One region of the Roseateles paludis genome, then DNA from elsewhere that is predicted to be linked to it. Evidence: predicted binding sites of a transcription regulator. Region 1 holds the regulator's gene; each other region holds the start of a gene.
What was found. Region 1 encodes sigma-54, which starts transcription at its own class of promoters, with help from an activator protein. Its sites were predicted from a motif close to TGGCANGNAANCTGCTTT; they were not measured.
Positions count from the first base shown of each region.

Region 2: the regulator sigma-54 is predicted to act here: its motif matches at 889-906, upstream of ABDJ85_RS02545 (PEP-CTERM sorting domain-containing protein).
Region 3: the regulator sigma-54 is predicted to act here: its motif matches at 1,711-1,728, upstream of ABDJ85_RS09855 (CmpA/NrtA family ABC transporter substrate-binding protein).

Region 1 covers NZ_JBDPZD010000001.1:1,126,163-1,133,628, reverse strand. The annotation lists gene argS (arginine--tRNA ligase) at 1-710, shown strand, start outside; gene ABDJ85_RS05350 (SPOR domain-containing protein) at 707-1,357, shown strand; gene ABDJ85_RS05345 (thiol:disulfide interchange protein DsbA/DsbL) at 1,369-2,043, shown strand; gene ABDJ85_RS05340 (thiol:disulfide interchange protein DsbA/DsbL) at 2,040-2,690, shown strand; gene lptA (lipopolysaccharide transport periplasmic protein LptA) at 2,748-3,380, shown strand; gene lptB (LPS export ABC transporter ATP-binding protein) at 3,380-4,162, shown strand; gene ABDJ85_RS05325 (RNA polymerase factor sigma-54) at 4,180-5,715, shown strand; gene ABDJ85_RS05320 (hypothetical protein) at 6,004-6,555, shown strand; gene ABDJ85_RS05315 (methyl-accepting chemotaxis protein) at 6,627-7,466, shown strand, end outside.
Region 2 covers NZ_JBDPZD010000001.1:544,868-552,333, reverse strand. The annotation lists gene ABDJ85_RS02555 (YlcI/YnfO family protein) at 1-98, opposite strand, end outside; gene ABDJ85_RS02550 (PEP-CTERM sorting domain-containing protein) at 204-797, opposite strand; gene ABDJ85_RS02545 (PEP-CTERM sorting domain-containing protein) at 1,155-1,703, shown strand; gene ABDJ85_RS02540 (ATP-binding protein) at 1,708-4,266, opposite strand; gene ABDJ85_RS02535 (P-loop NTPase family protein) at 4,469-5,155, opposite strand; gene ABDJ85_RS02530 (helix-turn-helix domain-containing protein) at 5,288-5,488, shown strand; gene ABDJ85_RS02525 (Clp protease N-terminal domain-containing protein) at 5,506-6,030, shown strand; gene pepQ (Xaa-Pro dipeptidase) at 6,055-7,413, shown strand; gene ABDJ85_RS02515 (ECF-type sigma factor) at 7,410-7,466, shown strand, end outside.
Region 3 covers NZ_JBDPZD010000002.1:841,284-848,749, forward strand. The annotation lists gene ABDJ85_RS09845 (substrate-binding domain-containing protein) at 1-592, opposite strand, end outside; gene ABDJ85_RS09850 (ANTAR domain-containing response regulator) at 821-1,441, shown strand; gene ABDJ85_RS09855 (CmpA/NrtA family ABC transporter substrate-binding protein) at 1,899-3,143, shown strand; gene ntrB (nitrate ABC transporter permease) at 3,147-4,082, shown strand; gene ABDJ85_RS09865 (ABC transporter ATP-binding protein) at 4,086-4,880, shown strand; gene ABDJ85_RS09870 (ANTAR domain-containing protein) at 4,933-5,844, opposite strand; gene ABDJ85_RS09875 (MFS transporter) at 6,093-7,343, shown strand; gene ABDJ85_RS09880 (dioxygenase family protein) at 7,344-7,466, opposite strand, start outside.

The DNA.
Region 1 (7,466 bases):
GCGGCTACACGCAGTGCATCAACATCCAGGGCACCGACCACCACGGCACCATCGCCCGCGTGCGCGCCGGCCTGCAGGCGGTGAATCTGGGCATCCCCCAGGGCTTCCCGGATTACGTGCTGCACAAGATGGTCACCGTGATGAAGGGCGGCGAGGAGGTCAAGATCTCCAAGCGCGCCGGCTCCTACGTGACCCTACGTGACCTGATCGACTGGACCAGCCGCGACGCGGTGCGCTTCTTCCTCATCAGCCGCAAGGCCGACACCGAGTTCACCTTCGACGTCGACCTCGCGCTCAAGCAGAACGACGAGAACCCGGTCTTCTATGTGCAGTACGCGCACGCCCGTGTCTGCTCGATCTTGAACAAGTGGGGCGGTGATGTCGCCAGCCTGGCCACGGCCGATCTCAGCCTGCTGACGGCCCCGACCGAAGAGGCGCTGATGCTCAAGCTCGCGGCCTACCCGGACATGCTCTCAAGCGCTGCCGCCAGCCTTGCGCCGCACGACGTGGCCTTCTATGCACGCGACCTGGCCGCCAGCTTCCACAGCTACTACGCCGCCGAGCGCGTGCTCGACCAGGCGCCCGAGCTCTGCCGCGCCCGCTGCGCCTTGCTGGCCGCCACGCGCCAGGTGCTGTCCAATGCGCTGGCCGTGCTGGGCGTGAGTGCGCCGGAGCAGATGAGCAGGGAACAGCCGGAGGCGGTCGAATGAGTGCAGAGAAGAAGGAAAAGGGCGGGTTCTTCGTCGGCGTGATCGTCGGGCTGCTGCTTGGGCTGGCCATTGCACTCGGCGTGGCGCTCTACATCACGAAGGCGCCTGTCCCCTTCATGAACAAGCTGCCCCAGCGCACGGCCGAGCAGGACGCCTCCGAGGCCGAGCGCAACAAGAACTGGGACCCCAACGCCCCGCTGGCCGGCAAGGCTGCCGCCCGCAGCGCCAGCGGCGTGGTGGTGGGTGGGGCCGCGTCGGCGCCGGTGGCGCCGGCGCCAGCAGCCGCAAAGGTAGACGCCAAGCCGGATCACAAGGCCGACGCCAAACCCGAAGCAAAGGCCGACACGAAGCCCGACGCAAAAGCCACGGCGGCGTCCGCCGCGGCGGCGGCCTCGGCAGCCGGCAGCGACCCCACGGTCTACTTTGTCCAGGTCGGCGCCTACGTGCGCGCCGAGGACGCCGAGAGCCAGAAGGCCAAGCTCGCGCTGCAAGGCTTCACCGCCAAGGTGCTGGAGCGCGAGCAGTCCGGCCGCACCGTCTTCCGCGTGCGCATTGGCCCCTTTGACACCCGCGCCGAGGGTGAAGCCCAGCAGACCAAGGTCGAAGGCGCCGGCTTCGAGGCCAACCTCGTCCGCGTCCAGCGCTGAAGGAGTCGCCCATGGTGATGCCCCGCCGCCCCCTCGTGCTTGGACTGCTGCCCGCCAGCTTGGGTCTGCCCCTGGCCGAGGCGCAGGCCCAGGCCGGCCCCATACCGGGCCGCCACTACGCAGTGCGCAACGCTCCGGCCCAGGCTCCAAGCGACCCCACGCGCATCGATGTGGTGGAGTTCTTCTGGTACGGCTGCCCGCATTGCTATGTGTTCGAGCCCGTGATCGAGCAATGGGCCAAGCAGTTGGCGGCAGACGTCAACTTCCGGCGCGTGCACGTGCAGTTCCGCGCCAACATGAAGGGCCACCAGCGCATGTTCTTTGCGCTGGAAGCCCTCGGGCTTGAACCCCAGGTCCGGCCTGCAATCTTCGCGGCCATGCATCGCCAGGGCCAGATGCTCGACGACCTGGAGTCACAGGCGCGCTTTCTGGCCATGGCCGGCGTGGACAGTGCCAAGTACCAGGCCGCCTGGAAGTCCATGGGCGTGGCCACGCGCTGCCTGCAAGCCGACCGCCTGGCTGAAGCCTACGACATCGACGGCGTGCCCTCGATTGGCATCGCCGGCCGCTTCCTGACATCGCCGAGCATGCAGAACACCGCCGAAGGCCTGCCCGAACCCGAACTTGGCCGCCGCGCTGTGCAGGTGGCCGACTACCTCCTCCAACGCCAACGGACCGCCCGATGAAACGCCGCGACCTCTCCGCCCTGATTGCCCTCGCCCCCTTGGCCGACCTGGCCAGCGCACAAGGCGCGCCGGTCGAAGGCAAGCACTACATCCGCCTCGGCCAAGCCCTGCCCAGCACGCCGGGCAAGATCGAGGTCGTCGAGTTCTTCTTCTACCTGTGCCCGCACTGCTTCGCCTTTGACCCGGTGCTGGAACAGTGGGTCAAGACCCTGCCGGCCGACGTCACTTTCCGGCGCGTCCCCATCGGCACCCAGGCCCAGCTCAAGCTGCTGGCCAAGGCCTACTACGGGCTGGAGAGCCTGGGCCAGACCCACGCCACCCACTCGGCACTGTTCAACGCCATCCACCGCGAGCGACTGGACCTGAGCACCGAGGACAAGCTGCTGGCCTTCCTCGGCCGCATCGGGCAGGACCCGGCCAAGGTCAAGCAGGCCATGAATTCTTTCGGCGTCCAGACCAAGGCGCAGCAGGGCCTGAAGCTGGCCGAGTCCAGCGGCGTCGACAGCGTGCCCCAGCTCACCATCGCCGGCCGTTGGCGCACGGGGCCCGGCATCGTTGGCGCACCCGGGCAGGCAGAAACCGTCTCGGGCCAACAAGCCTGCGCCGTTGCGGATTTCCTCATCAAACAGGCACGCGGCAAGGCTTGATTTCGGTCGGGCGCACCGGCGCAGGCGCCTAGAATCGCCTGCAACTTCTGTGCCGCCATGATCCGAAACGCGCCGCTGCTGGCCCCCGCCCTGCTGACCGCCCTGCTCGCCACGCTGTGGGGAGCCCCCGCCGCGCAGGCGGCCAAGACCGACCGGACCCAGCCCTTCGTCATCCAGTCTGACAACGGTGGCGAGGGCAACAAGATCTCGCAGCGCACCCGCCTGACGGGCAATGTGGTGATCTCCCAAGGCACGCTGCAGTTGCGCGCCGAGAGCGTGGACCTGCGCATCACGGCCGACGGCTTCCACCAGGCGCTGGCCAGCGGCACCACCGGCAAGCCGGTCAGCTTCAGCCAGGGGCGCGACGTGCCCGGCGAGAGCGTCCAGGGTCAGGCGGACCAGGTCGAGTTCGACACCAAGAGCGACACCGTGCGCTTCATCGGCAATGCGGTGGTCAAGGTCTTGCGCGGCACGGCCGTGGCCGAGGAGGTCTCGGGCGCCGTGGTGCTCTATGACAACCGCAACGAGGTGTTCCGCTTCGAGGGGGGCCACGCCTCGCCCAACCCGGCCGGCCGTACCCGACTGGTGATCATGCCTCGGGCCTCGGCGGCCGAGGCAGCAGCCTCCGCGGCACCGTTGCCGCTGCAGCCCAGCACCACGCTCACCCCTCCCGCGAAGACCGCTCCGTGATGACTGCCGCGACGGAGAGCCGCCACGAGACTGCCGCGACGGAGAGCCGCCTCGACGCCGAGAGCCTGGCCAAGAGCTACGGCGTGCGCCGCGTCGTCAAGAACGTGCACCTCAGCGTGCGGAGCGGCGAGGTGGTCGGCCTGCTGGGCCCCAACGGCGCCGGCAAGACCACCAGCTTCTACATGATCGTCGGCCTCGTCCGCTCGGACGCGGGCGTGATCCGCATCGACGGCCAGGAGGTGCAGCGCTTGCCCATCCATGCCCGCGCGCGGCTGGGCCTGTCCTACCTGCCGCAGGAGGCCTCGATCTTTCGCAAGCTCAGCGTCGAGCAAAACATCCGCGCGGTGCTGGAGCTGCAGCAGGACGAACGCGGCCGCTCCCTGCCCAAGGCGCGCATCGACGAGCTGCTCGAAGGCCTGCTGCACGACCTCTCCATCGAAAGCCTGCGCCACAGCCCGGCCCCCGCCCTCTCGGGCGGCGAGCGCCGCCGCGTCGAGATCGCCCGGGCGCTGGCCACTCAGCCGCGCTTCATCCTGCTGGACGAGCCCTTTGCCGGCGTGGACCCCATCGCCGTGCTGGAGATCCAACGCATCATCGGCTTCCTCAAGGCGCGCGGCATCGGGGTCCTGATCACCGACCACAACGTCCGCGAGACCCTGGGCATCTGCGACCGGGCCTACATCATCAGCGAGGGCACGGTGCTGGCCCAGGGCACGCCGGACGAGATCGTGGCCAATCCGGACGTTCGCAAGGTGTATCTGGGCGAACACTTCCGCATGTAGGGCAAGAGCGTCCGTCGATGAAGCCCACCCTACAGCTCCGCCTCAGCCAGCACCTGGCGCTGACGCCCCAGCTGCAGCAGTCCATCCGCCTGCTGCAGCTCTCGACCCTGGAGCTGAACCAGGAAGTCGAGCAGATGCTGGCGACCAACCCACTGCTGGAGACGGAGGAGGAGTTCAGCGTCAGCACGCCCGAGCTGGCCAGCAATGCGCCGGCCGAGCGCGACGATGCCGCCCCCGACTACAACGACAGCGCCGAAGCGAACACTGAAACTGCAGGCGAGCGCGAGCTGGCAGCCGACGACTTTGGCACCACCGACCGCGAGGACTGGTCCAACGGCACCGAAGGCGACGACTTCGACGGCATCCGCGAGCTGCCCAGCAGCAGCCCGGCCAGCAGCGGTGACGACGACGGCGAGCGTGGCGAGACCGAGTCGGCCGACATCAGCCTGGCCGAGCACCTGGCCCAGCAGCTGGCCGGCATGCACCTCTCGGCGCCCGAACGCACGGCGCTCCAGATCCTGATCGACTCGCTCAACGAGGACGGCTACCTCGAAGACAGCCTCGAAGAGATTGCCGCCAGCCTGCTGCCCGGCGAGGACGAAGAAAACGCGGAAAGCCGCGAGGAGCTGCTCGACCACCTGCGCATCGCCCTGCGCTGGCTGCAAAGCCTGGACCCCGCCGGCATTGGCGCCCGCAGCCTGCCCGAGTGCCTGTGCCTGCAGCTGGCCACCCACCCGGCCAGCCCCGAGCGCGACCTGGCCGCCACCATCGCGCGCAGCCACCTGGAGCTGATGGCGCGCCGCGACACGCGCCGCCTGCTGCTGGAGACCGGCGCCGACGAGGCCCTGCTGCGCCGCGCTCAAGGCCTGATCACCACGCTGGAGCCCAAGCCCGGCCGCCGCTTTGCCACCAACAGCGCCGCCGCCGTGGTGCCCGACGTCATCGTGCGCAAGACCGGCCCCGGGGGCCGCGAGTTCCGCGTGATGCTCAACCCCGATGTCGCCCCCAAGCTGCGCATCAACGAGCTCTATGCCAATGCCCTGCGCGCCACGCGCGGCGGCATCAGCAACTCGCCGCTGGGCGGGCAGTTGCAGGAGGCGCGCTGGTTCATCAAGAACATCCAGCAGCGCTTCGAGACCATCCTGCGTGTCAGCACCGCCATCGTCGAGCGCCAGCGCGGTTTCTTCCAGCACGGCGAACTGGCCATGAAGCCCCTGGTGCTGCGCGAGATTGCCGACGAGCTGGGTCTGCACGAGTCCACCATCTCGCGCGTCACCACCGCCAAGTACATGGCCACGCCCTGGGGCACCTTCGAGCTGAAGTATTTCTTCGGCTCGGGCCTCAACACCGAGACCGGCGGCGAGGCCTCCAGCACCGCCGTGCGCGCGCTGATCAAGCAGTTCATCGCCGCCGAAGACACCAAGAAGCCGCTGTCGGACAGCGCCATCGCCGGCATGCTCGACGAGCAGGGCATCCAGTGCGCGCGCCGCACCGTCGCCAAGTACCGCGAGGCGATGAAGATCGCCCCGGCCAACCTGCGCAAAGCCCTCTGATCACAGGGCCTACCGGCTGCGGAGCAGCCGGGTGTCGCGTGCTCAACACAGACACGCAAATGTCATGGGCGCTGAACCGCCAAAAAGCACCGATTGGCCCCCTCGCAACTTACCAGGGTCGGTTGTGAGCCCCCCGGAACTGACAGCACACTCAAATTCGCATGCGAGCAAGGCTCCAGGTCGTTGCCGCCGCACAGGGAGAGTGCAGTCACGTGGGCGTTGACCCCATGGCTCTCCTTGTTGTCGGCGCCTGCGCTCGCAGCGTCAACTTTTCAGGAGAGGCTCCCCATGTCCATTTCTTCCGTGTCCAGCAAGCTTTTCGCGACGGCCCTCGTCGCTGTCGGGTTCGTCGTCAGCACCGCCTCCGCCGCATTGCCTCCAGAAGTGCAAGCCAAAGTGGACAAGGCCAAGACCCGCCTGGTCGCGCTGGCAGCCGACCCCGGTGTGATCGCCGCCATCAAGGACGCCAATGCCAAGGGCGACGGCGGCATGACCAATGGCAAGTGGGTCGATCTGCCGGACTCCGACGCCTTCATCCAGGCCCTGCTCAAGTCCAAGGTCAGCCTGCAGATCGCCAAGTGGGAGCAGGAAGACGACAACATCAACAAACTGCTGCTGCGCGACCAGAAGGGCAACCTCGTTGGCGCCAGCGTGCGCCCGCTGATCTGGAACAACGCGACGCGCCCGGTCTTTGCACAAGCCCTCAAGGGCCAGGCCTGGGCCGCTGACGAGATCAAGCCCGACACCTCGACCCAGGTGCCCAGCGTGCACGTGTCAGCGCCGGTGCTGGACCACGGCAAGCCCATCGGCGTGCTGCACGGCGCCGTAACCGCCAAGTGATAGCGCGAAGTGAAAGCGTGCCGGGCTGCTAGCGGCCCGGCTGGATGCACAACCGTTCCCAGGAGCAAGACATGCTCAACTCCCTCAAAGTCGGACACCGCCTTGCGGCCGGCTTTGCCACCGTGCTGATCCTGCTCGGCATCATCAGCATGCTGTCGCTCGGCCGCCTGGCCTCGCTCAAGTCCGATCTGGCCGCCGTCACGGGCGAAGCGCCGGAACGCCTGGCCAGCAAGCTCAGAGACCTGGCGCGCTACCAGAGCGTGACCATCCGCGACGTGATCATGCAGGACGACATGGCCTTCAAGAAGAAGGAATTCGACCTGATGAAGGCGGCCCGTGCCGACTACGAAAAGACCTCGGACAGCCTGGCCGCGCTGGTGCAGAACGAACCTGCTACGCGTGACGCTTTGGCCCGCGCCGCCAGCGCGCTGGCCAGCACCAAGGGCATGATCGAGAAGATCGTCAACCTGACCATGAGCGATGACATGGCCGGGGCCTCGGCCATGATCCGCGACCAGCTGCGCCCCGCCCAGGTCGCGCACGTCAAAGCGCTGGACGAGGTGATCGACAGCATCAAGGTCTCCTCCAGCCGGCGCGACGAAGCCGCGACCGCCAGCTACCGCGTGTCGGTGTGGCTGATCATCGGGCTGTCGGTGGCGGCGCTGCTGGTGGGCGGCATGGTGGCCTGGCGCATCCAGCTCAGCATCACGCAGCCGCTGGCCGAGGCGGTGTCGATCGCCCAGTCCATCGCCGAAGGCGACCTCTCGCGCGAAATCCACGAGCACTCGAACGACGAGATCGGCCGGCTGATGCATGCGCTGCATGCCGTCAACGGCGACCTGAGCCGCATCATGCAGACCGTCCGTGCCTCGGCCGAGACCATGCAGACCGCGACCGTCGAGATCGTGGCC
Region 2 (7,466 bases), 580 kb from region 1:
ACGAAATCCGACAGTGATTCGCCTTCATCAAGCACCGCTTCGGCATCGCTTCGCAATGCGGGCTCGACGCGCACGGCCGGGAGGGTGGAGGTCTTCATGCAGTCAATGTAATGCAAATGCAATGCATTGACAAGGATGTCAAGGCGCACCGCTTCGCCCGAGTTGAGCGCAACGAATGGGCGCCGCCGAAGCGCTCAGCCGAGTCAGGCGTTCGGCAGGCGACGCTGCCGGCGGGACATGCCTCGCATCACCATGAGTGCGCCACCCGCGAGCACCAGGGTGGCTGGCTCCGGCACTTGGGCCGGTGTCGTGTCAGCGGCCAGCACGCGCAGGTCGCTCATGCCGATGTAGGCGCCCGACATCTCGAACGACGAAATCAGCGCGTTTCCGACGTCGAAGCCAAAGAAGTAGCCGCTGAGGTCGGCCCTTCCGGTGTCGAAGTTGAGCACGGTCGAGTCGAGCAGGTGGTGGGCGGCGTCGTAGATGGCAATGGTCGGCGCATCGCCGATCGGGGCGCCAAGACTCTGCGCGTAGTTGAAGAAGCCCCCCACGCCAGCGACCGGGGCGGCGAAGCTCAGGGTCATCGTGCCTGACGCCTGGCCCAGGCCAATCATCGGCTTGTTGAACCAGGCGCCGTTGTCCTGGAATCCATACAGGCGATGGAACCCGAAGGCAGAAGGGACGTCGCTGGACCAGGTGATGCCCGGCGCATAAGCCCGGGGCGCGGACTGGCCTAGATCATTGGGCCGATTGACGCTGGGCGTCTCGATCAGGAGGGAACCGGGCAGGTCCGTCACGGGAGCCGCTTGGACCGCGCTTGGCAGGGTCAGGCAGAGGCTGGCGAGCGCCAGCAGGAGGCTTTTGGAGGTCATGGGTGGGGGTGGGCGATTGCACGCCATTTGCGTTTGAGAAATGCAGCGCGCCGGCAGTCCGGAGCGAAGCAGTCAGTGTCTGGCGCGACCCCGCATGCCGTCCTTAAGGCGTTCTGTAATGCCGCTTAAGCCGCGCGCCCCGAGGCCGGGCGCGGCGTTAAGAAATCCTTTAGACCGCCTTCAAGACGCGTGGCCGGCTGGCGCGCCACAGTGCGGGTGTTGGCGAGACGCGGCCAGGCAGCAAGGTGCTGCTGGCCCACGCTCCCAGGAGCTCAAAGAATGATGAAGCTGAAGACATGGGTGGCCGCTGCCGCCCTGACGGCCGCGACGGGCATGGCGCAGGCGGCGCTGGTGCTGCAGAGCAATGGCCAGGAGGTGCTGGACACCGAGACCAACTTGCTGTGGTTGTATGACTGGGGTCAGTCCACCACCTACTTCTTGAGCTGGCAGCGTGACTGGGCGGCCAGCCTGACGGTGGGCGGCGCGGCGGCGGGCGACTGGCGCCTGCCCAAGCTCGAAGAGTTCCAGACCCTGTGGGCCGATCCCAGCGTCGGGGGCACGCTGGCGGGCTTGCAGAGCCACTTCACGGGCGTGGAGGATTACTTCTACTGGACCGACAGCCTGGATTCGCACGGGCCCACCTACGACAGGTATTGGACGTTCCTGGCCGCCAACGGCAGCTCACGTGTCTACTTCGACCTTGCGCCCCTGAATGCGGTGGCGGTGCGGGAGTTCAAGGCAGGCCAGGCGGTGCCCGAGCCCCAGACGCTGCTGCTGGCGCTGACGGGCGGCATCCTGGCTGCGGGCGTGCGCAGAAAGCAGCGCCGCTGAAGGCCTACACGGCGCTCAGGGCATTGGCGTCGCTGGATGCGAACAGCAGCTGGTCGGCCGCTTCGGCATCGAGCAGGGCGCCGTGCACCATGAGTCGGGCCAGCAGGCCTGGCTCCAGTTGCGCCTGCAGCCGTTCAGCGGCCTGGCAGTAGTCGAACAGCGGCGCATCGGGCAGCGGCAGCCCGCGCGAGGCATAGGCCTGGCGGGCATGCCCCAGCAGCAAGGCGGCCGTTCGCGTGCGACCCAACTTGGCGGCCAGCAGCGCCATCACACCGGTAATTTCCAGCCAATGGACCTGACGGCTCGCGGCCAGGGCCGCCGCAGACGCCGCCAGCGCTTCGTCCAGCCGGTCCATCAGGATCAGACTGCGCACCGCATGCACATGCGCAAAGGCGGTGTTGAAGTCCATGGGTGGCGCACCATCGAGGTAGGACCGAAACGCGTCCAAGGCTTCGGCGTGGCGCCCCAGGCGGTTCAAGGTCCAGCCGACGTTCAAGTCGGCAACGGCGGCACGGGTTTTCAGGCCGCTGCGGCGGGCCAGTGCGGCCTCGGTCTGCCGGTGCCTGAGCACGCCCTCGAAGTCGCCGATGCTGCTGCACAGCGTTGCGCGAGTGCGGAGGCCAATGATTTCGGCCTCAGGTGGCCAGTCCGGATGGCGGTTCAGCAATTGCGCGAGTTCATTCGCCCACGCCGAGGCCTGCTCCCGGGTGGCGGCCGGCGCGGACGCCGTGGCGGTGGCTGACGCCTGCACCGAAACCGCCAGCGCCCAGAACAGCGCCAGGGGGTTGTTGCCGCTGCGCGCCAAACGCGTGGCCTCGGCGGCAGCCGCAACGGCGCGTGGGTCATGGAAAACGTACAGCAGGCGCGCATACCGGCGCCACCACAGCGCTCGGAGCGCCGTGTCGGGCGCCGTGCCGACCCAGGGCTCGCATTGGCGCAGCCAGCCGAACACTTCGTTGCGCCAAGCGCTGAGCTCCACCAGTCCCGCGCCGTGGGCCGACAGGCCGAGGGCGGTGGGGTGGTCGTGCTGCAGCGACCAGCGAAAGGCTTCGCGCACTTGCCCCATGTCCTGCAAGACCTGTTCGGTCTTTGCGTCGCGCAGGGGTCCTTCGGGCGTCTCGTCGGCGGCGCGCACCAGGTCCAGCATCGCCTGTGCGTGGCGGCCCCGCAGAAGCTGCTCGCGGCCGTCGGACTGCAATTGCTGCAGCGCATAGGCACGCAGCGTTTCCAGCAGGCGGTAGCGGGGTGGGTCCTCGGGCCCCACGCTGAGCAGCGAGCGCTCGACCAGCACCGCCAAGCGATCAATGACTTCCCACCGGGCTTCCTCGCGCTTGCCCGCCACGGCCACCGCTTGGTTCAGCGTGAAGCTGCCTGCAAAGACCCCCAGCGCGCTGAAGAGCTGCTGGTCTTCGGGGTCCAGCAGGCTGAAGCTCCAGTCGAGCGCCGCCAGCAGGCTTTGGTGGCGCGCCGGGCTGTCGCGACGTCCAAGGCGCAGCAGCGCAAAGCGTTGGTCAACGGCGTCCAGCACGCCCTGCAGGCCGAGCAGGGGCACGCGCGCCGCAGCCATTTCCATCGCCAAGGGCAAGCCGTCCAGCCGAACGCACAGCTGACGCACCAGGGGCAAGGCATCGCCGGCCCATGGGCGACGTGAGTCCAGTGCCCGCAGCCGCGCGAGGAACAGCGCCACGGCGCTGCTGCGGCTGACTTCTTCCTCGTCGGCCTGATCGGCGGGCAGGGCCAGCGGCGCCAGGCTTTCAAGCCGTTCGCCTGACACCCTCAGAGCGGCCTGGCTGGTGACGAGCAGGTGCAGCGAGGGCAGCGCTGCCAGCCATCGGGGCAGCAGGGCCGCCAGGGGCTCCAGCAGATGTTCGGCGTTGTCCAGCACCAGCAGCCGGCCTGCGCCGCCGAGCACGGCGTCCAGGGTAGCGCCCAGGGGGCTGTCGTCGCCGGCGCTGGCCTCCAGATGCACGCCGAGGCTGGCACTCAGGGCCGGCTGCAAGTCGTCGTCTGCCGGCCAGACCGAAAGGTCGATCCAGGTGGCGGGGCCGAGATCCCAGCCCACGTACAAGGCGCGGGCCAAGGCGGTCTTGCCAACACCGCCAGTGCCGGTCACGGTGACACAGCCCGGCATTTGCAGTGCCGCGCGCACGCGGGCCATGTCGTCCTCGCGGCCGAAAAGCGCTGGGGCCGCAACCGCAACGCCGGGCCGCTCCGTCAACAGCGAGGCGCCGCTGGCAGCGGCCTGTGCAAGGGCTGCGTCTGACACGATCGGTGTTGCAGTCAGGCGGTAGCCATGCCCGGGCACCGTGGCGATCAGCTCGGGGAAAAGCGCCTTCCGTATCGCCGCGATCTGCACCGCGATATTGCCCTCCTCCACCACCAGCCCCGGCCAGACCTGCTGCAGCAACTCGTCCTTGTTCACGAGCCGGCCTGGCCGCTGGGCCAGCGCCGCCAGCACGTCGAAAGCACGGCCGCGCAGCGCGACCTCGCGACCACCGCACAGCACGCGCCGATCCGCGAGCTGCATCTCGAAGCAGTCAAACCGAAGGCAGGTGTCGCTCATCAACGGGAGTCAGGCGCGGCGGCGGATTGCGGGGTGGGGCGGCGCCTGCTCGGCAAGGCGGCATGCGGGCGAGGCCACAAGCCAGTCGCAGGGCCGGCAAGGGCTGGCTTCATGCCCGTGCGCCATTTTCACCGGCCGCTGGTGAGGCGAGCGGCTACCGCTCGGCCGGAGCCTTGCCTGCCGATGACCGTCGCCCCAGCCCTTAGATCGCCGGGGTCAGCCCCGCCAGCTCCTCGCCCGTCCGCTGCAACCACAGCTTCAAGCGCTGTCGGTCCAGCAGGCCCAGGGCGCCGGGTTGCTGGGCGGCCCAGAAGCTGTGGCCTTGGCCGTCGAGCTTTTGGACGAGGGCGTCGGGCAGCTTGCGCAGGTGCAGCACGCGGGCGCCGGCGGCCTGGGCGCGGTCCAGCAGGCCTGAGGCGGCCAGCAGCTCAAAGCGCTCGCCGCGCACCTCGTTGAGCACCAGCACCAGGGGCAAGGCGGCGCCGGGGCCGTCAAGCCACTGGGCCAGCAGCTCGACGGAGTCCCGGCCGGCGTCCATCACGTGCCAGTAGTTGAGCGTCACGCCCAGCTCGGCGGCCAGTTCGGGCACGCCGGCGTCGTGCAGCCAGCGGGTCAGCGCCGCCTGGGTTTGCGCGGCCATGTCCACCACCACGCGTTGCTCAGGGCCGGCGGCGGCGGCTTCCAGCACGCAGTCCAGGCTGTCGTTCGAGTCGAGCGGCGTGGCCGAGGTGTAGTCGGCGTAGTAGCGCAAGAGCGCGCCGTGCGAGCGGTCGGTGTCAAAGCAGCGCAGCGGCTGCCCGCCGTCGATGAAGTGCTGCGCCAGGAAGCGCGCCACCAGCGACTTGCCCACGCCGCCCTTCTCGCCACCGATCCAGTGAATCTGACTCATGGAATTCCCATTCGGGTGCACGGAAGTGGCCCCCATCCCTGGGTCTAGCAAGAATCGATGCCAGCGGCGCCATCGCAATCAATTCGTCAACACCTGTTGACAGGCTGCATACCGTCAACGATCATTGACGGCATGCAGATCCCACGCCCTTCCGATACCGCCGAGGCCCTGGCCGCCGTGCTGGCCCTGCGGCAGATGGCCGACGAACTAGAGGCGAAGACCGTGCAACTGGCGCTGCGCAATGGCTGGTCCTGGTCGCAGATTGCTGAGGCGCTGGGCGTGACCAAGCAGGCCGCGCACCGGCGGCTGTCGCACCTACAACCGAGCAAGTGAGCCCAAGGAGACCTCTGATGTTTGCCATCCTCAAGCGCAAGATGCAGGACGTTCAAACCCTGTCGGCCCTCGCCACAGCCGCCGAGCAGGTGGCGCGCGGCGCAGGGCGCGTCAAGCCAGGCTCGGAGCATTTCGTGCTCGCGGCGCTGGGCCTGCCGGACGGCTCGGCGGGGGAGGTCTTTGCCGCCCTGGGGCTGAGCGAGGCCGGGTTTCGCGAAGCGCTTGTCTCGCAGCAGCGGCAGGCCTTGGCGAGAGTCGGTGTCGAGCTGCTTGCCGAGCCCAACGAGAGCGCGCCACGGCCACCGGCCGCACCCGCGCCGACGCTCTACGAGGCCGAGGCCTCGGGCCAGGCCCTGGTGCAGCGCCTGGCCGCTAGCGCCCCGGCGCGCGCGCCGCGAGCGTTGAGGGGCGCGGATGTGCTGCTGGCGGTGGCGCAAGAGGAGCACAGCGTGGCGGCGCGTGCCTTCCGGCTGCTCGGGGTGGGCTCCCAGGCGCTGGGTGAGGCGGCGCGCGGCGTGCTGGCGCCCGAAGCCGCGCATTGAGCCGGCCAGCCCACAATGCCGCGCATGAGCCGCGACTCCAGCCCTGACGCCAACCTCTACCGCCAGCACCTTGCCGCACTCCAGCAGCGGGCCGAAGCCGCGCTGGCGGCCACGGGGCATGAGGCCCTGGTCATCGCCTCGGGCATCGAGAAGTTCGCCTTCCTGGACGACCGGCCCTACGGCTTCCAGCCCAATCCGCACTTCAAGCACTGGGTGCCGCTGACCGAGCACCCGCACTCCTGGCTGGCCGTGCGCCCGGGGCGCAAGCCGCGCGTGGTGGTCTACCAGCCGGCCGACTACTGGCATGTGCCGCCCAGCCCGCCCAGTGGCGCGTGGGTGGACGAGGTGGAGCTGGTGCTCATCAGCGAGCCCGAGCAGGCGGTGGCGGCGCTGCAGGATGTGCTCGGCCCGCGCACCGCCGTGATTGGCGAGCTGGATGCCGCACTGCCTGGCATTACGCCCAACAACCCCGAAGCGCTGCTGCACCGCCTGCACTGGGCCCGGGCCTGCAAGACGCCCTGGGAGCTGGCGCAGATGCGCGCGGCCTCACGCCGGGCCGCGCCCGCGCATGCGGCTGCACGCGCTGCCTTTCTGGCGGGCGCGAGCGAGGCCGAGATCCACCGCGCCTACCTGGTGGCCAGCAGCCACACCGACCGTGACCTGCCCTACGCCAACATCGTGGCGCTGAACGAGCACGCCGCCGTGCTGCACTACCAGCATCAAGACGTGGCCTCGCCGCCGCAAGCCCGCAGCCTGCTGATCGATGCCGGCGCCCAGGTCAACGGCTATGCCAGCGACATCACCCGCACCACCGCCGCACCCGGGCACGAGCGCTTTGCCGCGCTGATCGAGCTGATGGAGCGCGAGCAGCTTGGCCTGGTGGCCGAGGTGCGCGAGGGCACGGACTACCGCGACATCCACCTCAGCAGCCACCATCGCCTCGCCCGCGTGCTGCTGGAGAGCGGCCTGGCCCGCCCCGGCACCAGCGCCGAGGCACTCGTGGCCGAGAGGGTGACGCACGCCTTCTACCCCCACGGCATCGGCCACCTGCTGGGCCTGCAGGTGCACGACATCGGCGGCCACATGGCCAGCGAGCTGGGCGGCACGCGCGAGCGGCCTGAGGGCCACCGCTACCTGCGCCTCACGCGCACACTCGCCCCCGGCATGGTCGTCACCATCGAGCCCGGGCTCTACTTCATCCCGATGCTGCTGGACGCGCTGCGCGCCAGCCCCGCCGCCGCCGCGGTGGACTGGGCGCGGGTGGCAGAGCTGGCGCCCTATGGCGGCATCCGCATCGAGGACGACGTGGCCTGCGGCGCGGGCGACGCCGCGCCTGAGAACCTCACCCGCGAGGCCTTTGCGCGGATGGGCGACGCGCAATGACCACCTCCAAGGCCGTCGATGCGCTCTACGCCCAGCTCTACCCCGAGCTGCGG
Region 3 (7,466 bases), on a different contig from region 1:
CCAGGCCGGCTTCATCGGTACTGACCACCTCTGCGGCGCGCTTGACCGAGGTTTGCGGCTTCACGTCCGGGCCGTACTCGGCCCCGCCCAGCACCAGCTTCTTGATCATGGCGCGGGTGCCGCCGGTGGTGGAGTCGCTGTAGACGACGATGGGCAGGTCCTTGCCGCCCACCTCTTTCCAGTTCTTGATCTTGCCCAGGTGCATGTCGCGGATCTGCTCCCAGCTGAGCTTGCCAACCGGGTTGTTCGGGTGGACGACGAAGACGATCTCGTCCTTGCGCAGCTCGAAGAACTTGACCTTGCTGGCATCGATCTTCTTGCCCGCCACGGCGGCCGCGTCAGCGGCGATGTCCATGGGCTCAGACACCATGGCGATGTCGCTGTCGCCATTGAACAGATCGACCAAGCCCTTGCCGGTGCCAGAGCCAATGATCTGCAGCGTGTGGCCGGTGCCCTTCTCGACGGCGGCCTTGGCGGGCGCCACCACGACATTGAGGACGGTGGACGCCCCGGTGATCTTCAACACATCGGCCTGTGCGCCAGATGCCATGGCCAGGAGAGCTGCCGCGCAGGCAATTGAAAACTTGTTCATCAGGGACTACCTCCAACAAAGATTTGGGAACCCGGAGGGGCTCAACCCGGCATGCTGGGGGCCACGGCTTGGCGGCGCAAGCCTTGTCACGCGGCGGGCCACGGCTTCGTGCGGAATGTCTCAGCACCCGAATGGCCGTGTCACACAGGCGACTTGATCTGTGGGATGGCGGGGCGGCCTTCCCCCTTGCACCACCGCGCGGGCACACATATTGCGATGCCTGCTGCCATGAACAGGACTCGCCCCCACACATCGATGGCCGTGGCCGGGTTGCGCGTGCTCTTGCTCGACCACGGCAAGCAGCGCAGCCCGATCTTCCGTGCCGAGCTGATCCGCTTGCGATGCCAGCTGCTGGAAGTGCTGGACAGTGTGCACGGCCTGCCAGCCGCCATGCTGCGCAGCGAGCCTGATCTGATCCTGATCGACAGTGAGCACATCGACGCCGAGCTGCTCTCCGCGCTGGCAGCCGCACAGGCCTCGCGCCACCTGCCGCTGCTGCTGTTTGCCGATGGCTTGGGGCCAGACGCCATGCGCAGCGCGCTGCAGGCCGGCGTCAATGTGGTCATCGTGGGTGGGCTGCAGGCGCAGCGGCTGGAGTCGGTGCTGCAGCTCACGCTGGCGCGCTTTGAGCAGGACGACCAGCTGCGCCAGGAGCTGGACCGCGTGAACACCCAGTTGGCCGACCGCAAGTCCATCGAGCGTGCCAAGGGCATCCTGATGCGTGAGCAGCACCTCGACGAGGACACCGCCTACCACCGGCTGCGACGCCTGGCCATGGACCGGGGCGAGCCCCTGGCCGCCGTGGCCGCCCGGCTGCTGGAAGCCGACCAGCTGCTGCGCAAGGCCTGAGCCCAGGGCCTGTGCTTCAGGCCTGCGCTTCAGACCTTCACCAGCCCCCTCGATTGCGTGCCTGCTGTGCCGGGCGGCGCGCCTGCGCCCAGACCCCGCCAAGCGCGCAGGCAGCACCGCACCAGCCTGATCCACGCATTTGCACCGCATCAGTGCAAACCCGAGGCCTCAAGCGCCCAGGCCACCCCATGGGCACCAGTGCGCGGCATGCGGGGCCCGACTTGGCGCGGCAAGACCCTGACGAGGGCAGGTTCTTGGCTTCCCCCTGCTGGCACAGGGCGTGCTAACTCAGAGGCAGAGGCTCACAAAGGCGTGGGCATCGAGATAGGCCGCTGGCAATGAGCCGGCACCTGCGGACAACGGCGTCCCACCCCTGCTGCACCTTGGCGTGCGGCGTGGTGGTGACGCCGCTTTTTTTTGCCTTGCTTTGCCCTTCAACTTCTCTGGAGCTTTCACCATGACTGATCGGAACAGCGTGCAGCGTCGTAAGTTGCTCGCCGGTGGCGCCGCTGCCACTCTCGCCAGCCTCACTTCCGGCCTTGCTTCATCAGCCTGGGCCGCCGGCTCGGACAAGCCCGAGAAGGAAGAGGTCAAGATCGGCTTCATCCCGCTGACCGACTGCGCCAGCGTGGTGATGGCGGCCGAGCTGGGCTTCGACAAGAAGTACGGCATCAAGATCATCCCCAGCAAAGAGGCCTCCTGGGCCGGTGTGCGCGACAAGCTCGTCAATGGCGAGCTCGACATGTCCCACGTGCTCTACGGCCTGATCTACGGCGTGCAGCTCGGCATCGGTGGCCCCAAGAAGGACATGGCCGTGCTGATGGCCCTGAACAACAACGGTCAGGCCATCACCCTGTCCAAGAAGCTGGCAGACGCAGGGGCCGTCGATGGCCCGTCGCTCGCCAAGGTGATGGCTTCCAACCCGCGCGAATACACCTTTGCCGGCACCTTCCCGACCGGCACGCACGCGATGTGGATGCACTACTGGCTAGCGGCTGCAGGCATCAACCCGGTTAGCGGCGCCAAGCTGATCACCGTGCCGCCGCCCCAGATGGTGGCCAATATGCGTGTCGGCAATATGGACGGCTTCTGCGTGGGTGAACCCTGGAACCACCGCGCCATCATGGACGGCGTCGGCATCACCGCCAACACCACGCAGGACATCTGGAAGGACCACCCCGAGAAGGTGCTGGGCACGACGCTGGAGTTCGTCAAGAAGTACCCCAACACTGCGCGGGCCGTGGTGATGGCGATTCTCGAAGCCAGCCGCTGGATCGACGCTGGCCTGCAGAACAAGCTCAAGATGGCAGAGACCGTGGCGCAAAAGTCGTACATCAACACCGGCGTCGACGCGATCAACCAGCGCATCCTGGGCCGCTATCAAAACGGCTTGGGCAAGACCTGGGACGACCCCAATCACATGAAGTTCTTCAACGACGGGGCGGTGAACTTCCCCTACCTGTCGGACGGCATGTGGTTCCTGACCCAGCACAAGCGCTGGGGATTGTTGAAGAGCCACCCCGACTACCTGGCCGTGGCCAAGCAGGTCAACCAGGTCGGCATCTACACCGAAGCCGCCAAGGCCCTAGGCATCAGCGTACCCAAGGACCCGATGCGCACCAGCAAGTTGATGGACGGCATCGTCTGGGACGGCAAGGACCCGGCCAAGTACGCCGACTCCTTCAAGATCAAAGGAGCCTGAGCCATGGTTTCCGCCGTCTTTCATTCCCCGCGTGACCTGGGCGACGAGCCCACGGTTGCCGCCAAGCCAGCGGCCGCGCGCCGCCCCGCCACCGCTGCCAACGAGGACGCTGCCCCTGTGACTGCTGCCCCCAAGCCCGCCAAGCCCCCGCGTGCACCGATCGACTGGCGGAGCCTCTCGCTCAGTGTGCTGGCGCCCGTGCTCAGCATGGCCCTGCTCGTCGGCATCTGGGCGCTTGCCACCATGAAGGGGGGCGGCAGCTTCCCGACTCCGGGCGCCACCTGGGAAGCCGCTGCCAAGCTGTTCGCTGATCCGTTCTACAGCAAGGGCCCGAACGACCAAGGCATTGGCTGGAACATCCTCAACTCACTGGGCCGTGTGGGCATGGGCTTTGGCCTGGCCGCCCTCATCGGCATCCCGCTGGGCTTTGTGGTGGGCCGCTTTGACTTTGCCAACCGCATGATCTCGCCGCTGATCTCGCTGCTCAAGCCGGTGTCGCCGCTGGCCTGGCTGCCGATCGGTCTGCTGGCCTTCAAGAGCGCCAACCCGGCCGCCATCTGGACCATCTTCATCTGCTCGATCTGGCCGATGGTGGTGAACACCTCCGTGGGCGTGCAGCGCGTGCCGGCCGACTACTTGAACGTGGCCCGCGTGCTCAACCTGTCGGAGTGGAAGGTCATCACCAAGATCCTGCTGCCGGCCGTGCTGCCCTATGTGCTGACCGGCGTGCGCCTCTCGGTGGGCACGGCGTGGCTGGTGATCGTGGCGGCCGAGATGCTGACCGGCGGCGTGGGCATCGGCTTCTGGGTCTGGGACGAGTGGAACAACCTCAACGTCGCACACATCATCATCGCCATCTTTGTGATCGGCATCGTCGGCCTGCTGCTGGAGTGGACGCTCATCAGCATCGCCAAGCGCTTCTCGTTTGCGGAGGACTGAACCATGACCGCCTTCATCGACATCACCGAAGCCGAAATGGTCTTCAACACCCGCAAAGGCCGCTTCCATGCGCTGCGGGACATCAACCTCAAGATCGACCAGGGCGAGTTCATCACCCTGATCGGGCACTCGGGCTGCGGCAAGTCCACGCTGCTGAACCTGATCGCCGGCCTGCTCACCCCCACGGGTGGTGGCCTGATCTGCGATGGCCGCGAAATTGCCGCCCCGGGGCCGGACCGCGCCGTGGTCTTTCAAAACCACTCGCTGCTGCCCTGGCTGTCCTGCACCGAGAACGTCTTGCTCGCGGTCGAGTCGGTCTTCGGTGGCAAGGAGCCGCGCAAGAAGCTCGAAGAGCGGGCCCGCGCCGCGCTCGACCTGGTGGGCATGAGCCATGCGCTGACCAAACGCCCGCACGAGATCTCTGGCGGCATGAAGCAGCGTGTGGGCATCGCCCGCGCGCTGGCCATGGAGCCCAAGGTGCTGCTGATGGACGAGCCCTTTGGCGCCCTCGACGCGCTGACCCGCGCCCACCTGCAGGACGAACTTCTCAAGATCGTGGCGCGCACCAAGAGCACCGTGGTGATGGTGACCCACGACGTGGACGAAGCCGTGCTGCTGTCGGACCGCATCGTGATGATGACCAACGGCCCGGCCGCCACCATTGGCGAAGTGCTCAAGGTCGACCTGGCGCGCCCGCGCAACCGCGTCGAGCTGGCCGAAGACCCCGACTACGTGCACGCCCGCAAGGCGGTGATCGACTTCCTGTACACGAGGCACAAGCACGCGGAAGCGGCTTGATCAACCGGTCGCACGCATCTCAAAAACGCCGGGCTTACCCGGTGTTTTCACTTCAAGACAGCAGCGTCTGCAGGCTGCGCTGCACCACCTCGGTCAGCGTGTCGAGCCCATGAAAGAGCCGCTCGCTGGCGTTGCACAGGTCGGTCAGCGCCTGCGGCCCGCCGCCCTGGCGCAGCGCGCGCACGAGGCGGGCCCAGTCAGCGTCCACGGTGTCGAAGGCCTCTTGCAGGCCGCTGGCCTTGAGCGGGGCATTGCGCAGCACCTGCAAGGCTTGCAGGAAGGCCTCCAGGTCTTCGGCCAGGCGTTGGGGCTGGTGGCTGGCGTCGGCCTGGGCCAACAAGGCCTCCTTGACGAGGCGCTGGCACAGCAGGCGCTGGCGGGCGCACAGCGAGAGCAGGCGCAAGGGGCGCTCAAAGCCCTCGTCCAGCAAGGCCGCCGCCAGGCGCTCACTCGCATCCACCAGTTGCTGGGCGGCCTCGTTCAGCGCACGCAAGCTGCCCGTGGCCGGCAAGAGCAAGGGCTGCAACCCGGCCCAGCAGGCCATCACGGATGCCAGCTCGGCCTCGCGGATGGGGCCATGCAACAACTCCAGCAAGCGCTGCAGGTTGCCCTCAATGCGGCCAACCGTGTCGCGTTGCAGTTGGCGGGCCAGGTCGAGCTGATCAGGCAGCAGCGTGGCCTGGGCCTGCAGGCGCACCAGGCGCTGGCTGAGCATGCGCTGGGCGGCCGCACGCTCCAGCGCCTCGGCGCGCTCGTGCTGCTGCACCAGCTGGCGCGCCAAGCGTGGCAGCTTGATCTGCGCGTGCATGGCCGCATCGCGCAGCAGCTTGTAGGCGGGCCCCTCGTCCAGCTGCTGGGTCTGCATCAGGACGGCCTTGGCACGGTCGGTCCACTTGCGGTCTTCCAGCAGGCCCTCCTGGTCGGCCAGGCGGGCCTGCACCTCGGCCCAGGTCGACTGGGGCACCAGGACCCATCCCCCGTGCGTTGCCGCACCGCCTAGCGCCACGACGGTGCAACCCGCACGCACCAAGGTATCGCGCAGCGCGTCTGGCAGGTCGTCCGGCACCGCGCAAACCCACTTAAGTGCCTGATTCACGTGACAAGTGCCCCCAAGGATGGCTTCGTGATCCAAGATGGCGCACTGGCACGCTGTTTGCTGGATTTGGTGCATTTCATGTGATCGTCCCGGCCCGTCATTTGGGCGCCTCACTCATGTCGTCATCCTTCAAGACCTTCCTCAAGTCAGGCCACTGGCCCACGTTGCTGGCCTCGTTCCTGTACTTCGATTTCTGCTTTGCCATCTGGGTGTTGAACGGCGCCATGGCGCCCTTCATCACCGAGAGTTTCCACCTCGACGCGGCCCAGAAGGGCTTCATGATCTCGGTGCCCATCCTGGCCGGCGCGCTGATGCGCTTCCCGCTGGGCGTGCTGGCCCAGTACATCGGACGCAAGAACGCGGCCATGGTGGAGATGAGCCTGATTGTCCTGGCGCTGGCCTTTGGCTACTTCGTGGTGGGCAGCTACAGCCATGTGCTGGCCATGGGCGTGCTGCTGGGCATTGCAGGGGCGAGCTTTGGCGTGGCGCTGAGCTTGGGCTCGGGCTGGTTCCCGCCGCGCTACAAGGGCCTGGCAATGGGCATCGCCGGTGCCGGCAACAGCGGCACGGTGCTGGCCGTGCTGTTTGCGCCGCCGCTGGCGCAGAAGTTCGGCTGGCAGACGGTCTACGGCCTCGCCGCCTTCACCATGCTGCTGCCGATGGCGGTGATGTGGTTTGCCGCCAAGGAGCCGCCGGACGTCGAACACCAGAGCTTCCGCGAGCACATCAGCTGCCTCTTTGAGAAAGACGGCTGGGCCTTCAGCCTGATCTACGTGGTCACCTTCGGCGGCTTCATCGGCCTGGCGAGCTTTCTGCCCACCTACTTCTACGACCAGTTCAAGGTCACCAAGGTCGAGGCCGGCCAGCTGACCATGCTGGCCACCCTGATGGGCAGCGCGGTGCGCGTGGTGGGCGGGGCGGTGTCAGACCGCGTCGGCGGCATCACCACGCTGACCGGCGTGCTGGTGGTGGCTGCCCTTTGCCTCGTGGCTTGCGGGATGGCCGGGCAGTCCCTGGTCGTCACGACCCTGCTCTTCATGCTGTGCTTTGCCGCGTTTGGCGCCGGCAATGGCGCGCTGTTCCAACTGGTGCCGCTGCGCTGGCCGCTGACCACGGCTGTGGCCGGCTCGATGATCGGCGAGGTCGGCGCGCTGGGTGGCGGCTTCATCCCCAATGCCATGGGCCAGAGCATGCAGCGCACGGGCAGCTATCTGTGGGGCTTCGTGGCCTTTGCGGCGGTGGCGCTGGCCATGCTGGCGATGCTGCGCGTGGTGCAGATCCGCTGGACCCGCACCTGGGCCGAAAAGGGCGGCCGCGCGCGGCAAGCGCCTGGCCAGCACGAGCCCACCTCCTACGGCCGAGGCTGATCAGGCAGAGATACCGACGCGCAGGCTGGCCGCATAGCCGGCGGACACCGAGCCGGTGACCGAGGGCAACTGCGTGCCGACCCCGTCGCTGAAGATGCCATCGCTGGCCAGCGAGACGCCGCG